Regions from separate parts of the Shewanella sp. Scap07 genome, predicted to be linked through region 2. Evidence: riboswitches for the same ligand, from Rfam matches in the RefSeq annotation. Region 2 holds a riboswitch; the other holds the start of a gene.
The links. A riboswitch is a leader RNA that binds a small molecule or an ion and turns the genes downstream of it on or off. The one in region 2 is predicted to bind lysine.

Region 1 (9,062 bases), 780 kb from region 2:
GCGCTTGTCTTTATCTTGAGATAAGCGACGAATTGACGGCCAGTATAAATGAAACCCTTGAGTTGCGGGGACGAGTGCATCTTCAATTGTCCAACTATCTAATGACACTAATGAAGACTGACCGGCTAATAGATCACCTTGAGGCACCACTTGTGCATGGGTGATACCATTAACCCGCACGGTAGGGATAATTTCAGAATCAGGGTTGTAGGCGCTGACGGCGATGATCTGCGGATTACTTTGACCAACCTCGTAGACATCATTGCTGGGACGCATCATTTCAACTTCAACTAAACCTAGGCTGGTATCGAGTGCAATAACCCCTGGATAAACCTGCTTATTAGTGGCGTCGATGACAGTGGCATCTGCGGCGCTAAGGGTCGGGCCAACAGCGGTAATTTTACCTTGTTGAATCAACACATCTGTATTAGTTAACACACCCTTAGAAGGTGAGTGGACCGTGGCGTTTTTAATTAATATGTCTTGTGTCTGCGCAGGCGCAGGCACCATATCATGGGCAGCGACGCTGAGTGAACTTAGACTGAATACGGCTGCGGCTAAAGAGATCATTGTTTTCATTATTTTACACTCCCTGCGTGCTGTTGGTCCCAAGCATTGTAATGGGTATCACAATGCCATTCGGGTTCTTGTACCAACACTTCAGGTTTACCCATTTCTGTGGTTGCATCTCGGTTAAGAATTTTTTGAATGAGCGCGGCACGCTCTATATCCATGGCTTGCTGAGCTTGTCGGTTTTGCTGTTTGTCATAGTAGCGTTTACCGTCTACCCAAGTGGATTCAACTGTGGCATAAATCGACAGTGGGTTGTCGCTCCATAATACGACATCCGCATGTTTGCCTTCCTCAATAGAACCGACATAGTCATCAATACCGAGTTGGATTGCAGGATTAATGGTAACCATGTTCCAGGCATCCGTTGCACTCATGCCGCAATACATCATTGATTTGGCTGCTTCTTGGTTTAAGCGGCGCTGCATCTCATAGTCATCAGAGTTGATACTGGTCAATACCCCTTTGTTTTGCATTAAGCAGGTGTTTTGTGGGATGGCATCGTACACTTCGAATTTATAAGCCCACCAGTCAGAGAAGGTTGATGCATGTGCGCCATGTTGCGCCATTTCATCCGCTACCTTGTACCCTTCAAGGATGTGAGTGAAGGTATTTGCCTTAAAACCGTATGCTTCGGCTAAACGCAGAAACATCAGGATTTCAGACTGCACATAGGAATGAATATGTACATCGCGCTCGTCTGCTAACACTTCAGCAATCGCTTCTAGGCGATAATTAGGTTGAGGTGCAATTTGTCGGCGTTTTTCACTTGAACGCATTTTTGACCAGTCTTGCTTAGATTGACGGTAAGCTTTGGCTTCATTAAATGCTTCTTCAAATAATGATTTCACCCCCATGCGCGTTTGTGGGAAACGTTCATCGTAGTCATCGCCCCAGTTGCTTTGCTTAACGTTTTCACCCAGTGCAAATTTAATACTCTTTGGTGCTTGAGTCATTTTCAGCTCGTTGGCACTCACGCCCCAGCGAGTTTTAATCACCTGAGCCTGTCCACCAATCGGATTAGCACTGCCATGTAGTAATTGCGCCGTGGTGACGCCGCCAGCTAAGGCACGATAAAGTGCAATGGCATCGGGGTCGAGAATATCGCCAATACGGACTTCTGAGGTAATGGCATCGGTAGCTTCATTGGTGCCGCCGTTAATGGCGATATGCGAATGCTCATCAATGATACCCGCTGTAAGGTGTTTACCCTTTGCATCAATGACTTGATATCCAGAAGGCGTGGAAAGATTTTCGCCAACCTCATCTATCTTTCCGCGGGTGATAATGACGTCATGATTGGCTAACACGCCATCAGAGGTCGAGGTCCACACGGTGGCATTCTTGATATGAACTTTTTCAAGTTCTGGAGCTTGGGTTAAGCCGTAAGCGACATTGGGCTTGGTGACGCTTGATACGTAGTGCGCTTTTTCCGCAGCTTTTACTACCGCAGGTTGCGGCGCTTTAGGCGAGGCAATACCCGCTACTGGCCACTGTTGATTACTTGAATCTAACATTCTGCCACGGGCGCCTTTATCGTCAAACCACAAGGTAAAACGGCTGACTCCTGGGTAGCCTGCTTCACTGAGATCACCCGTAAATGTTAATCGACCAGCTTGATAGGCAAGCGCTTTTAGCTCAATACTTTGTTCGCCGCTACTGAGAGTGCCGCTGAGTTTGTCACCTTGCTTAAGATCTAAACTTAGATTGATATCACCCAACTGTAATAGGTATTGCTGCTCTAAATGAGCATTACGGCTATCAATGAGCTGTTGTGGTTGGCCTTGCAGCCAAACCGTGTGGATGGTTCCGTCAGTAAATAGGTTACCTTTAGTAATAACAAAATCGGCCGTATAACCAGCTTTTAGCTTGCCACTAAACTCTGCTGTGCCCACCATTTCCGCAGCATCTGTGGTCAATGCTGATAGTGCTTGCTCTTCAGATAAGCCCGCTTCGATAGCGCGGCGAATGCGTGGCCAAAACTCTTCGGCTTCAATACCGTGTTGTGTTAAGGCAAAGGGGATCCCCGCACCGGCTATGACTGCTGGGTTAGCAGGAGCACGTTCCCAATGCCTCAATAGTGATAATGGAATATCACGTTCGCTGTCGCTATCAGTAATATGCGGGGCAGCCGGGAAGTTGAGCGGTAATACTAGGCTATATTGGTTGGCTTTTATCTCATCGACTCGGGCATATTCTCGACCATTACCCACCAAGGTGCCGTTAATCTTTGCTTCTTTTAATAAGGTACTTGCGCGCAATAGATTATTGAGATTGCGGGTTTCAAATAGAACATGTTCTTTGTCAATATTGGTTAGGTTGGCTAATGCAGCATTATATTCAATATTGTTTTTTGCTTGTTTGGAATGGGCTTTATCGATATTAGCTTTATACCACTGCACATCTGAAAATGTCTGTCTTATAAGCGCAATACTGCCCATCAATGAGTTGGGGTAGTCTTGAATTGAGCTGCCTTTATCAAAGGCCATTAAATGGCTCGCTGATGCGTTATAAATCACCTCATTTGCTTTTTTATCCGCCAAGGATATGGTCGCGCCGCGGCCACGAAAAATACCATCATGAATACCAGCTTGCACCGACGTGAAGCCGTTATTGATCCACGCTTTAGCGCTGTCTTTATCTGGGTATATATAGTCGACCCAGTTTTGCTGTGAGTGGATAGCACCGTTTGCGGCATTGCCGCCAATACGTTTGATATCCGTCACCGGACCAGAGCTTGATTGTTCGGGATACTGATAGTCAACGCCGTACTCAGTAAAGGGATCGATAAAGCCGGGATAAATAGTATATCCGCGCATATCCACCACGTACGCCCCTTGAGGCACCTCATTGTCTTTTACCACTGCTTTGATTTTGTTGTTCTCAATAATAAGCGTGGCATTATCAAGTTGCTTACCTGGCTCGAGCATTAACCTCGCATGGGTTAGTGCAGTGAGTTTTGGTGTGTTATCAGTGAGTTGCGAGTTGGCGTGTAGGCTAGGACTAAGTGTAATACCTAGCAAAGCGCAAGTTAGCGCAGTTTTATTATTGTTATGCATATATAAAATGAGTTGATAAGTATGGCCTAGGTTGTCAAAGAATATCGTAATTAGTGCTGAAACACCAAAGTGGATTTGTTACGGATAGTGTCAACGGCTGTGCTTAAACAAAAAAAGCCGAATTGATTCAATTCGGCTTTTTAAATTCGATAAAACAATCGTCGTTAGATTAGGAAGTCATCCATACTACGACCTTTATCTAATTCATTTTTGAATACTGTTGGTGTACGGCCTTGGCCAGTCCATGTAATGGTTTCACCATTTACTTCAATCTTATATTTCGCTGGACGTGGAGCACGTTTTTTAGGTGCGGCTTTTAATGCTGCTGCGCCTAGGTCATCTACTGATAAACCAACTGCTTCCATTTGTTTACGAATTTCATCAATCTTGGCATTACGCTCCGCTAATGCTTCAGATTCAGCGGCAATTTTTGCCTCTCTATCTGTGATGATTTTTTCAAGCTTACCCGATAGCTCTTTTAATTCATCAATTGATAACTCTTTGACTGCCGCTTTAAAGCGACGGCCGTGAGTTAATATATCTAAAAAATCGCTCATAATAATAGTGGTCCTATTTATGTAACTTTGTTTATTTGTATCACCGCTAATAATAGAAAGGATTTAACTCACAATCAAATAAAAGTTTAAAATATGTACGTATATAAACAAAAAATAATCAGGAAATAGTCTTTTTATATAAATAACGACTTATTCGGGTGGTAATAATCAAGTCGGCAAGTTCTCAATACAAACGTGCGTTTGAATCTCTATTGACGTTAACGTCAACAGCACGTAAAGTGACTGCTATTCTGTATAGCCTAAGCTGTACCATTGTATGAGACCGAGAGACGTATAAAAGGAAGCCTTATGAAAGTTTTGGTGCCAGTAAAACGTGTCGTAGATGCAAATGTAAAAGTCAGAGTGAATGCTGATAATACTGCTGTCGACACGGCTAATCTAAAAATGGCTATTAATCCATTTTGTGAAATTGCTGTTGAAGAAGCAGTACGTTTAAAAGAAGCAGGCGTTGTCAGTGAAATTGTCGTTGCGACAGTAGGCCCTAAAGCTGCGCAAGAACAACTTCGTACGGCAATGGCATTAGGTGCAGACAGAGGCATCCATGTTGAAACAGATGACAGCTATTGTGCACTATCAATTGCAAAAATCCTCAATGCCATTCAAACCAACGAACAAGCAGAGCTGATTATTCTCGGCAAGCAGTCTATTGATGGTGATAATAATCAAACCGGACAAATGCTGGCGGCATTAGCTAAGTTACCACAAGCGACATTTGCTTCAGAAGTCAGTGTTGCCGACGGTGCGGTTAGCGTTACTCGTGAGATTGATGGTGGTTTACAAACCATTAAGATGCCACTTCCTGCGGTGATCACCGCTGATCTGCGCTTAAATGAACCTCGTTATGCCAAATTACCCAACATTATGAAGGCGAAGCGTAAACCACTTGATACCGTGTCTGTAGACAGCTTAGGGGTAACCTTAGGGGAGCATCAAAAGGTGATCAGTGTTACGCCACCTGCTGAGCGTCAAGCGGGTGTTATGGTGGGTTCAGTTGAAGAGCTGGCTGATAAGTTAAAGAACGAAGCGAAGGTGATCTAATGACAACTTTAGTAATTGCAGAACACGATAACCAAAGCTTGAAAGCAGATACTGCCAAAGTTGTAGCCTGTGCTCAGGCAATCGGCGCTGATGTGGATGTACTTGTGGTTGGTGCTAATTGTGCAGCGGCAGCAAGTGAAGCGGCTAAACTTAATGGCGTATCTAAAGTATTGGTTGCAGACGCTGACGCTTATGCCCATGGCTTGGCCGACAATTTGGGCGAGCTTATCAGCGGGATTGGAGCTGATTACTCTCACATTTTGGCGAGTGCATCGAGCTTAGGTAAAGATGTATTACCCCGCGTAGCAGCACTGCTTGATGTAGCGCAGTTGTCTGAAGTGGTTGAAGTAAAGAGTGACGATACCTTTGTACGTCCTGTTTACGCTGGTAATGCGATGGAAACAGTACAAAGTCTTGATGCAAAGAAAGTCATGACAGTGCGCTCTAGCGCGTTTGATGCTGTGGCCAGTGACGGCAATGCAGAACTGGTTACGCTTGATACTGTGATTGAAAGCCAAGTGAGTTTTGAATCACAAAGCTTGACTGAGTCTGAGCGTCCTGAGCTTGGCAACGCTGCAGTGATTGTTTCTGGTGGACGTGCGTTAGCAAGCAGTGAAAACTTTGCCATTTTAGAGGCCTTGGCTGATAAGTTGGGTGGTGCATTGGGCGCGTCTCGAGCGGCGGTTGACGCAGGGTTTGTTCCTAACGATCTGCAAGTGGGTCAAACGGGTAAAATTGTCGCGCCTGATTTGTATATTGCTGTGGGGATCTCCGGTGCCATTCAACACTTGGCTGGCATGAAAGATTCAAAAGTGATTGTGGCGATTAACAAAGACCCAGAAGCGCCTATTTTTCAGGTGGCTGATTATGGATTAGAAGCGGATTTGTTTGATGCCATTCCAGCATTAACTAAGTTGGTCTAAGCTAAATATCAATAGGTTGTAATTGTAAGGTTATAGCCTTGGTGTCAGCATTATTATTAGTGTGACATCGATCACATCAAGCGGTTTTGAGGTGGCATCCTCAAAGCCGCTTATGTTTTGATGAGCCTCACGTTTTCAGCCTAGGTTGAGAACGTCCTGAAAAGTAGAGGTGCATGAGATATAAGTACCTGCAGCGAGGGTGATGCCTAAGACCTGCAAGGAAAGGATTGAATGCCGAAGTTGTTACACTCATCAAAGTTAACTGCTGGGGCTGTCCTCGAATAGAGACAGCACTGCCATAGACTTCTTATCCGGATGATAAGAAAATGTTATACCTATATAATGCTGGGTATTACTATGGAGCGCTACTGAAAGGACAGGTGTTTTTGATATCTTCATCCATATCCCACCAGTTCAGTCGCCTCCATTCGTACTCAAAACGAAGAAAATAATAAATGACGACTCTAAGTTACGCTGATTCAGCGCTCTCGTTGCTACCACCTGTGGTTGCAATTCTCATGGCCATATTTACTCGTAAAGTGCTGCTATCTCTCGGTGTGGGTATCTTATTGGGTATCTTGCTCATTACCGATTTTGCCGTAGTCGATTCAGGTCAGTACTTGGCTAACCAAGCCGTAGGCCTGTTTTGGGAAGACGGTGCCATGAACAGCTGGAATGTTTATTTGCTGGGCTTCTTAATCCTACTAGGAATGATCACAGCGTTAATTACTGTGAGCGGAGCAGCAAAAGCGTTTGCAGAATGGGCAAGAACTCGTATTCGCAATAAGCGTGACGCCAAGTTGCTGACCATGTTCTTGGGGTGTGTGGTTTTTATTGATGATTACTTCAATAGCTTAGTTGTGGGTAGCGTTGCGAGACCGCTCACCGATCGTTATTACATCTCTCGTAGTAAATTAGCTTATCTACTCGATAGCACCGCAGCACCTATCTGCGTTATATCACCAGTGTCGAGTTGGGGCGCATATATTATTGCATTAATCGGCGGTATTTTAACTGCACATGGCTTTACCGATACTGGCCATTTAAGCGTGTTTGTGCAAATGATTCCCATGAATTTCTATGCCATTTTTGCACTATTATTGCTGCTGTGTGTGGCCTTTATGGGGCTAGATGTTGGCCCGATGCGTCAGCATGAGTTAAATGCACAAAAAGGCAATCTTTACGATGAATCAAAAGGCTTACCCCCTGGGGCTAACAGCGATTTACCTGAGTCTGATTCAGGTAAAATTATTGGTCTTTTCTTACCGATCACCGTACTCGTTGCCGCGACTATTTATTTCATGATCAGCAGCGGTGCAGATGCATTGGCAGCTGACTCGATTGAATTCTCGGTTATTGGTGCCTTTGAGAAGACTGATGTTGCCTGGTCATTGTTCTATGGCGCTTTGATTGGTTTAGCGGCAACAGTTGCGTTGGTTGTCAGTCAAGGGCTTGAGAAAGGGTTACTGGTTAAAGGTTTAGTTGCCGGTGCGCGCTCTATGTTGCCAGCGATATACATCTTACTGTTTGCGTGGACTATTGCCGGTGTAATTGGCCAACTTGAGACCGGTAAATATATGGCGAGCTTGGCTTCTGGCAATATTCCGTTCGCCTTGTTACCTGCGGTACTGTTTGTGCTAGCTGGCCTAACGGCATTTTCAACCGGAACTAGCTGGGGCACCTTTGGTATCATGCTGCCGATTGCCGCGGATATGGCGATGGGTACGCACACTAATATGATGTTACCTATGTTGGCCGCTGTGCTTGCCGGTGCGGTATTTGGAGATCATTGCTCGCCAATCTCTGATACAACGATTTTGTCTTCAACTGGGGCAAACTGTCATCACATCGACCACGTATTGACGCAACTTCCTTATGCAGTGATTGTGGCAATAATCAGTTTGGGTGGTTACACCGTACTTGGTTTTACTGAGTCATTAACTGCTGGATTACTGACGTGTACAGTATTGTTCATTATTAGTGTGTTGATTCTTAGAGTGAAGTCAAAGCAACCTGCATAGTATTGAGTCGTTATTTGTAACAACTTAAGCAGGGTTAAATACTAAGCACTTTATCGATTGATAAAGTGCTTTTTTATTTTAAGATTGCCGCTGTCTTTATTGGGGGTGGTATAAGCCACTAACAACTTCTTGAAATTGGGCTCTATCACTAATAATGGTCTTTTTATACTGCTATAATAAATGCATTAGTACTCAAAAAGGGTTAACTGGACGTAATGTACAGGCTTAACCATTTAGCCAATCCCGTCTTATTTTATTTAGCTTTGCTGTTCACGGCGCTGTTTTGTGCGCCAAGTTTGAGTGCCGATAACACACCGCTAAAGTTCGGCATATCCATTGGTTTTCCACCTTATCAGTACCAAGTAGATGATTATCCCGCTGGTTTCGATGTCGATGTAGCCAAGCTTATTGCAAACAGCTTAGAGCGAGATTTTGAGTTTGTTCAGGGGCAATGGGATACCGTGCTCAATCAACTAAGGTTTGGTGAAATAGACCTGATTGTTGGCATGGAAATTAACTCTATTCGTGCGCGTGTATTTGATTTTTCAGTACCTTATTATGAACGCCGAGATGCGGTATTTGTATTGAGTGGCAATCAGTCGATTAAACAGTTGGCCGATCTCGAAGGGCGATTGGTTGCGGGCGATCGGCATTCAACCTTACAAAGCCAGTGGCAGCAACAGCAGAGCTTATACCAATATCGATTGCAAAATACTGCCAGTAAAGCAGTGTCGATGCAGCGTCTTGATTCAGGCCTTGTTGATGCGGCCATCATGCCTGAGGCAGTGGGATTATTTTTAGCAAAACAGCGTGGCGTTAAAGTGAGTATTTTAGCGCAACCTGCATCGGGGACGCCGGTTGCTGTGGCGGTAA
Region 2 (9,062 bases):
GTGACACCTTTATCACCGAGTAGGTAGTAACGGTGGCTATCTCGTCTAGTGCATTATTTATAATTTGGCGCTGATTATATCTGAATTTATAACAAGTTTCAGTGACAACAATAGTGCGATGATTGTTTTAGTTTTGTGAAGCTTTAAGGCACAATGGCGCAGATGTTGTAACGTTTATCAGTTCACTTACGTCCAGGACACAATAATGACAAAAAAATGGATGAGTTTAGCCCTAATGGCGGTGCCTATGCTTTTATCTCAGTCTTGCAGTGCGCTTAGCACGCAATCTACATCTGTTGGTGGCCAAACGCCGCTAACCATAGAACGTTTATATGATTCGCCTGCTTTAGCTGGCAGTAGCCCTAGAGGGTTAAAGCTATCGCCTGATGGCAAGCTGGTGACCTATTTAGCTGGCCGTGCTGATGATCAACACTTTTACGATCTTTGGCAGATGGATGTGGCAACGGGTCAACAAAGTCGTTTGCTTGATGCACAAAAGCTCACCATTGCTGAGCTATCTGATGAAGAGAAGGCAAGGCGTGAACGTCAACGTATTTATGGCCAGGGGATCATGGAATACTTTTGGTCTGACGATGGCCAAACGATTCTAATCCCAGCCAGTGGCAACTTGTATTTATTTGCAATCGATTCTGGCAAAGTTACCCAGCTTGCCATTGGCGAAGGGTTTGCAACAGATGCGCGCTTGTCGCCTAAAGGACATTATGTCTCTTTCGTTCGTGAGCAAAACCTGTATGTATTAGATCTTGCCAACAACCAATTGACGGCAATGACCACTGACGGTGGTGGCGCGATTAAGAATGCAATGGCGGAGTTTGTCGCTCAAGAAGAGATGGGCCGCATGACAGGTTACTGGTGGGCACCGGATGAATCTGCAATTGCCTACACCCGAGTTGATGAGTCAGGGGTAGAATTGGTCACGCGTAATGAAATATACGCTGATGGCATTAAACTGACTGAGCAGCGCTACCCTTATGCGGGTAAAACCAATGTTACCGTGCAATTGGGCGTTGTTAACCTGGCTTCAAAGCAGACACAATGGGTCGACCTTGGTGCCGACAAGGACATCTATTTGCCGAGAGTTAAATGGCTGCCAAATAGCCAGCAGCTATCTTTTCAATGGCAAAGCCGCGATCAAAAAGCCTTAGATCTACGGGTTGTGGATCTAGCAGATATTAAGCAAAGTCGCGATTTAGTCAAAGAGCGTAGCCGTGCGTGGATAAACCTCAATGACGATTTGCATTTCTTAAAGAAAACCGAGCAGTTTATTTGGGCGTCGGAGCGCGATGGTTTTAATCATCTTTATCTATTTAATTTAGATGGCAGCTTGGCCAAACAGCTTACCCAAGGTGAGTGGGCCGTTGATACCGTCTCTTTTATTGATGAGACCAATCAGTGGTTATATTTCACTGGCCGTAAAACTAAGGTCACCGAAAGACACCTTTATCGAGTGCCACTTGGCGGTGGTGATGTCGAGCAGTTAAGTTCGCGCAGTGGTATGCATATGCCAGTGTTTGCCGATAACCAAGCAATCTATTTAGACTATTTCAATAGCTTGTCACAGCCTCCGCAAATCAGCTTACATGATGAACAGGGTGAACGTTTAGCTTGGGTGGAAGAGAATGCCATCAACAAGACTCATCCACTCTATCCCTATTTTGGTTTGTGGCAGCAACCGGAGTTTGGCCAGATTAAAGCTGAGGATGGCCAAGCACTGCAATATCGCCTATTTAAGCCAACTAACTTTGATGCAAGTCAGCGTTACCCTGTGGTAGTGCGAGTGTATGGCGGCCCGCATGCACAGTTAGTAGTGAACAGTTGGAGCGAGCATGACTACTTTACGCAATACTTATTGCAACAAGGTTATGTTGTTTTTCAGCTAGACAATCGTGGCTCGGCGCATCGCGGCACTCGGTTTGAGTTTGTTATTCATGAGCACTTAGGCGAAGTTGAGGTTAATGATCAGAAAGCCGGTGTCGACTTCTTGCGTACTCAGTCATTTGTTGATGGCGAGAATATTGCGTTATATGGCCATAGCTATGGCGGTTATATGGCCTTAATGGGATTGTTTAAAGCGCCTACGCATTTCAAAGCGGCTATTTCTGGTGCGCCAGTAACTGACTGGGCATTGTATGATACGCACTATACTGAGCGATATTTAGGTCACCCGCAAACCAATGCTCAAGGCTATGAGGCGAGCAGTGTATTCCCCTATGTGAAAAACTATCAGTCGGGACTGTTGATGTATCATGGCATGGCTGATGATAATGTCTTGTTTGAAAATAGCACTCGGGTGTACAAAGCCCTGCAAGATGAAGGTAAGCTATTTCAAATGATTGACTACCCGGGGTCGAAACACTCAATGCGTGGTCATAAGGTACGCACTCATTTGTATCGCTCATTAGCAGACTTTTTAGATAGGCAGCTAAAACCTTAGTGCAAGCTAACCGCGCGAGATAATGCCCTAGAGGCAGCAATTGCCGATTGTTATAGGCAATCCTCATCAAATCGCGGCCACAAAAAAGCCAGTCTTTAGACTGGCTTTTTAGTTATCTTACTGAGTAACTTAAACTTCTTCTAAGTTACCGCAGAAACGATAGCCTTCACCGTGAATAGTCGCGATGATTTCTGGCGTATCTGGCAAGCTTTCAAAGTGCTTACGGATACGACGGATAGTCACGTCAACAGTGCGGTCATGTGGCTTAAGTTCGCGACCAGTCATTTTCATGAGTAGGTCAGCACGAGTTAAGATTTTGCCAGGGTTCTCAACAAAGTGCAGCATCGCGCGGAATTCGCTACGTGGCAATTTGTAAGATTCGCCTTGTGGGCTAACTAGAGAGCGGCTGTTAATTTCTAAGCTCCAACCGTTGAAACGGTAGAACTCAACTGCGCTTTTCTCTTCTGATTCAGTACCAGTGCTATTGACTCGCGTTAGTAGGTTACGTGCACGGATAGTCAACTCACGTGGGTTGAATGGTTTAGTGATGTAGTCATCAGCACCAATTTCAAGACCTAAGATCTTGTCAACTTCGTTATCACGACCCGTTAGGAAGATTAGGCCGATGTTGTTGATCTCACGTAGTTCACGCGCAAGTAACAGACCATTTTTACCCGGTAGATTGATATCCATCACTACCAAGTTGATCTTGTTTTCTTGCATTGCTTTATGCATCTCTGCGCCATCATTAGCTTCTGATACCACATATCCTTCTGCTTCAAAAATACTTCTTAGCGTGTTTCTGGTAACGGCTTCATCTTCAACGATCAGAATGTGCGGGTTTTGCATATTAAAGTACCTAATATTTGTTCAAATCTGTTCTAACCATGAGCGCGTGCTACGGCTGCGCCCCATCTCATCTACTGACAATTACTGATCCACGTCGGTGCTCTCAAAAACTAGCCTGAAACAGCAACACACTTCATGATTAGTAAAGTATGCGTATCTCTATATTTTTAGGAAACGCGAACTGTATTCACTTCGATTAACAATAGTAGAGATTAGTTCCCCCTACTAGTTAATTATTTTTAAGCTTTAAATGTGCTGGCTGGTCACGCCGACATTTTATACAGGAAGTTGGTTTGCTCGTTACTTGCGTGTCAGTCAGTCGAAGTAACTAAGTGCGGTGCATCTTATTGTTCTAAAATGCTAACCAACGGTGCTTATTGTACTCGTTTTAGGCATTTGTTAACAAATGAAATGTTAACAAATTTACTTTGGGTTTTGAGCTATATCACACGACTTGACCTAAGTTGTTGATTTATAACATTCATAAAAAAATCATTTTGGTGATCGGGATCACACCTGTAAGATAGCTAGCAGTATTTGCTATAATATTTCGAATCGAATATTGGAGCTTGACGGCAATGAGCACGGATAATCACCCCCTTTGGCAATGTTATCAGCAGACCCAATTCTTATTTACTCAATCACTTTCTCCCACTTTATCTTTCGCTATTATTACTGCCCACAATCCACAGGGTGAAATATTGAGCGCCAGTCAAAATCGATTATTAGATCGAAAGCTACAAGGTGAGATTGAGAAAATGGGCCTACCCTATAGGGCGATGGTGGGGACTTCGTCGGATCGGCGCCATATGGAAAAGAGTTGGGCTGTGGCGATAGATAAACCAGCGGCGATTGCATTAGGTTTAGCTTTTAAACAAAATGCCATCTATTTTGTTGAAAATGACACTTTACGTTTAGTTCCGTGCTTGTTGAAGCATGACGAGACGGCGATAGGGCGCTTTTCTAGTCGGGTTAATTTAGTCAGTGAACTGCCAGAATCTTGCTAGCTAGCTTCAGTTTTCATTTCATTTTCAGCCTTAATGGCGCGGTGACACGATTAAATCAACAAAACTCAGTGTTTTCTGGTTTGTAGCGTTGACAGTATTTAGTCAAATTTGTTAGTTTTGCGTCATTGGTATGGAAAACATACCAATACAGAAGAGGAGCGTTAACTAGGTAGTAAGCTTGAGGGGGGCCAACCCCGACGACAGTTTATGAGGGAGATTAGCGCCGAGGTATTGCCATTGTGTTTGGCTCACAGCAATATCGGTCGATTGGGTTGAATCCTAACGATTGTCACCTGTTTTTTTGGTGGAGAGCTTCTGGTGACGATCGCTTTTCCCTATCTTAAGGGTGTGTAATCTTTACACCAGGCTCTTCGAACGAAGTAAGTTCGGAGCGTAAATATGTTAATCAATTCTTATGTTGTAGCCTTTTCTCAATTTAGTTCGGAGGAAAGCTAATGTCTGTTGTTGCCCAATCTGTTGTGAATGAAATTGTTGTTGCCAAATTTGGTGGCACTTCTGTGGCTGATTATGCTGCCATGAATCGTTGCGCAGATATCATTCTGGCTAATCCCAATACTCGCGTTGTGGTGGTCAGTGCATCAAGCGGTGTCACTAACTTGCTGGTTGAGCTAACTCAAGCCACATTAGAAGAAGATAGACGCAAGCAAGTAATTAAAGAAATTGCGTCTATTCAGTACCGTATTTTGGATGACCTAGGTCGACCGCAAGATGTCGCAGCACGTATAGATAGTGTACTAAGCCAAATTGACAACCTCAGCGAGCAGTTGGTGCTTAATCGCAGCAAACAGATTATGGACGAGTTATTGGCACAAGGTGAGCAATGCTCATCAGCTTTGTTTGCCGCCGTACTGCGCGAGAAAGGTGAATCAGCAGCTGCATTTGATGTTCGCCAAGTACTGAGAACCGACAGCCATTTTGGTAAGGCAGAGCCGCAAGTTGAAACGATTGCTCAGTTAGTAGAAGGCCAATTGCTGCCATTACTGGCGAGTCAGCGAATTGTTACTCAAGGCTTTATTGGTGCCGATGAAGCAGGTAAAACCACCACACTGGGCCGCGGCGGTAGCGATTATTCTGCCGCATTATTGGCAGAGGCATTGCGGGCCAACGCGGTAGAAATTTGGACCGATGTGGCTGGTATCTACACAACCGATCCTCGTTTAGCACCGAACGCTCGCCCTATTGCAGAAATTAGCTTTAATGAAGCGGCCGAAATGGCGACCTTTGGTGCCAAGGTTCTGCACCCAGCAACAATTTTGCCGGCGGTAAGACAAAAAATTCAGGTTTTTGTCGGTTCAAGTAAAGAGCCTGAGCGCGGCGGCACTTGGATTCGTCATCAAGTCAGTGATGAACCTGTTTACCGTGCCGTGGCGGTTAGACGTGATCAGACGCTGTTAAACTTACATAGTTTGCAGATGCTACATGCCCAAGGCTTCTTAGCTGAAACCTTTGCGACTTTAGCTAAGCATAAAATCAGTGTCGATTTGATTACCACGTCAGAAGTTAACGTATCACTTACCTTGGACAAAACCGGCTCAGACTCTGCGGGCAATGGTCTACTGAGCGAGTCACTGCTACAGGAGTTATCTCAGCATTGTCGAGTGAGAGTGGAAGATGACTTAGCCTTAGTGGCTATCGTAGGCAATAAAATTGCCTCCACTGCTGGTGTTTGTCGACGGGTGTTTGAAGTATTGGAAACCCATAATGTACGCATGATATGCCAAGGCGCTAGCCCGCATAATTTATGTGTCTTAGTGGCCGAATCGGAAGCGGCTCAAGTGGTTCAAGCATTGCACCAAAATCTATTTGAAGGATAAAACATGTCATTTACTCAGTCATCATTGAAAGTCGGCGAATTAGCCACGGGCCATGAATTGAATGTGCCCATTTTCCGCTTTCGCGGTACTGATGTAGAAGCGCCACGTGTTTATATTCAAGCCAATGTTCACGGTGCCGAAGTGCAGGGCAACGCGGTTATTTATCAGTTAATGCAACGCCTAGAGACTGCAAACGTGTTAGGTGACGTGGTACTTGTCCCTTTGGCTAACCCGCTAGGTATTAATCAAAAGAGTGGTGAATTTACACTCGGTCGGTTTGATCCAATCACCGGGGTGAACTGGAATCGGGAGTATTTTGACCATAAGGTAGACGTTGAGGTTTGGTATGCTCAGCATCACCATCTAGACGATGCTGCTCTGACGCATGCATTTCGCACCCATTTGATTGCGGCTTGTCAAGCTCGTCTTGATGGCGAGTGGGGGATCACTAGCGGTCATCAACTTGCGGTTAGTTTACAAAAAATGGCTCATGATGCCGATATTGTGCTGGATCTGCACACTGGGCCTAAATCATGCAAACATTTGTATTGTCCGACTTATGCTTATGAGCTTGCGAAACAATTCTCTATTCCTTATACCTTGATAATCCCCAATGATTTTGGTGGCGCGATGGACGAGTCTATCTTTTGTCCATGGTGGCAACTCAGTGAGCACATGGCGACCCAGGGGCGTAGTTTTGCGGTAGCGGTTGATGCCTTTACTTTAGAGCTTGGAAGCCAAGAGCATATTGATCTTGAAGATGCAAAACAGGACGCGCATGGCATCATGGCTTACCTGAGTGCAAAAGGGGTGATTGGTGAGCAAGTTTTACCGGCAGAGATGTCGCGTTTTGGCTGTTATTTGAAAGATTATAAAAAGTACCATGCGCCGTTAGGTGGCATGGTGGAATATAAGGCAACATTGGGTGAGAAACTGAGTGCAGGCCAGCCACTGGCCAACATTCTGCGCTTAGATAAATACGGTAGTGATCAGGTTTTAACGCCACTGACCTTGCCCCTAGACTGCGTACCTATTTTGCACTTTGCTTCGGCATCGGTCTATCAAGGCACTGAACTTTATAAAGTGATGACCAATGTGTTTGAGCTGTGAGCTGTTAAATATTGTGAACAGTGCGAAAAATATACTCTGCTGTTGCAATTTGTAATAATTAATTCTTTTTTGATTAGGCTAGCGCTAAGCGCCAGTACGGCTATAGTCTCTCATAGTTGAGTAACAGTTTCTTTACACTTTTGTTGTGGTTAATAAGGATTATCGGTTTAAAGTGTAACCCGTCTATTTCTTGTTTGTTTTTTTATTGTTTCTTTTGTGTTAATAATATCGGTTCGTTAGTCATTTGTACTAATGAACCTTTTTTAGCTTGGTGAATCTTCTGGGAAGGGAGTGGCTGAGTTAGGTGTTGTTCAGGAAGTTATATAACAAAAGCACAGCAAAGTGTTAAGGAATTGACAAGTGAAAACTCAAATCGCTATAGCAGTATCGACTGCAATAATAAGCATGTCTGCGACTGCGGCTGCAACGAGTAGCCCAAACGTAGTATTGTCTAAGCCAGCCGGGGTAAGTGCACACATACCAGTCGTTGACTCTAAAATTAAAGTACAGAATCATGTCGTTCGAACCAATGCAGTATTCACACCAGAAGCAGATTTAGGTGATGGTGTATATCGCTACTTTATTCGTTTGAATGAGAGCCCGGTTGCCCTTTACCAAGGTGGTATCGAAGGCTACAAGGCAACATCAACTGACGTGGTATCAAGCCAGAGTAGAAAATTAGATGTTAACAGTGCTGCAGTTAAATCTTACCGCTCTTTCCTTAACTCTCGCCAAAACAATGTCATTCAAAAAGCAACATCGATTCTCGGTGAGCTAGATATCAAACAACAAACCACACTTGCCTACAATGGTATGGTGGTTGAAATGACGCAGGCGCAAGCAGCCAAACTAGCGAAAGTGGCTGGTATAGCGCAAATTCAGCGCGAAGTTTTACGTAAGCCGACTACTGATTCGGGCCCTGCAATAATCAAAGCACCTTCAGTCTGGAGTGGCGATGCAACAGGAGTTGCTAGTCAAGGTGAAGGTATGATTGTCGGTATCATTGATACTGGTATTAATAGCGACCACCCTTCATTTGCCGATATTGGCGGTGATGAGTATGACCATACTAACCCTTGGGGTGAAGGGGTATACTCTGGTGATTGTGCAATGAACTACCCAGAGCTATGTAACGATAAGCTCATTGGTGTTCACAGCTGGCCAGCAATCACAGACAGATATTTAGATTATGATTTAGATGTGCCGCCAAATGGTGAAGACCATAACGGTCATGGTTCTCATACTGCCGGTACTTCGGCAGGTAACGTATTGATGAACGTCAATGTGCCAAACGTAGACGGTGAAGATACTGGGGTTGTTTTTGATAATGTTTCTGGTGTCGCACCGCATGCTAATATCGTATCCTATCAGGTTTGTTTACCTGGTGAAAATGATGCCATTCGTTTCTCAGGCTGCTTTCCATCATTGACGGTTCTTGCTGTTGAGCATGCTATTGAAAATGGTGTTGATGCACTGAACTATTCAATTGGTGGTGGTTCGAGCAACCCGTGGAATGATGCGGATGCTTTGGCTTTTTTATCTGCGCGTAAAGCGGGTATACATGTCGCTACATCTGCAGGTAATGATGGCCCAGGTCCTGAGACTGTTGGCTCACCAGGTGATGCACCTTGGTTAAGTACCGTCGCGGCGTATACGCATGATCGTGATTTCGCGGACAAAACCATTAGCGGTTTCACCGGCGGTGATACTGAAGCTCCTGGTGAATTAACCGGTAAAGCAATGACTGGCGAACTTGCTGGTGCTATTGTTTATGCTGGTGATTTTGTAAATGCAAACGATCCCGAT

Region 1: it holds a riboswitch for lysine, as region 2 does, so the genes downstream of both, FLM48_RS07190 (Na+/H+ antiporter NhaC family protein) here and lysC (lysine-sensitive aspartokinase 3) in region 2, are expected to answer to the same signal.

The regions. Positions count from the first base shown of each region.
Region 1 is NZ_CP041329.1:1,626,296-1,635,357, forward strand. Features, by position in the region: gene FLM48_RS07165 (amidohydrolase) at 1-579, opposite strand, end outside; gene FLM48_RS22850 (amidohydrolase family protein) at 579-3,629, opposite strand; gene FLM48_RS07175 (H-NS family nucleoid-associated regulatory protein) at 3,794-4,186, opposite strand; gene FLM48_RS07180 (electron transfer flavoprotein subunit beta/FixA family protein) at 4,496-5,245, shown strand; gene FLM48_RS07185 (FAD-binding protein) at 5,245-6,168, shown strand; lysine riboswitch at 6,325-6,544, shown strand; gene FLM48_RS07190 (Na+/H+ antiporter NhaC family protein) at 6,624-8,189, shown strand; gene FLM48_RS07195 (transporter substrate-binding domain-containing protein) at 8,405-9,062, shown strand, end outside.
Region 2 is NZ_CP041329.1:848,536-857,597, forward strand. Features, by position in the region: gene FLM48_RS03660 (DPP IV N-terminal domain-containing protein) at 206-2,455, shown strand; gene arcA (two-component system response regulator ArcA) at 2,585-3,304, opposite strand; gene FLM48_RS03670 (DUF3293 domain-containing protein) at 3,883-4,311, shown strand; lysine riboswitch at 4,455-4,634, shown strand; gene lysC (lysine-sensitive aspartokinase 3) at 4,767-6,146, shown strand; gene FLM48_RS03680 (succinylglutamate desuccinylase/aspartoacylase family protein) at 6,150-7,256, shown strand; gene FLM48_RS22835 (S8 family serine peptidase) at 7,617-9,062, shown strand, end outside.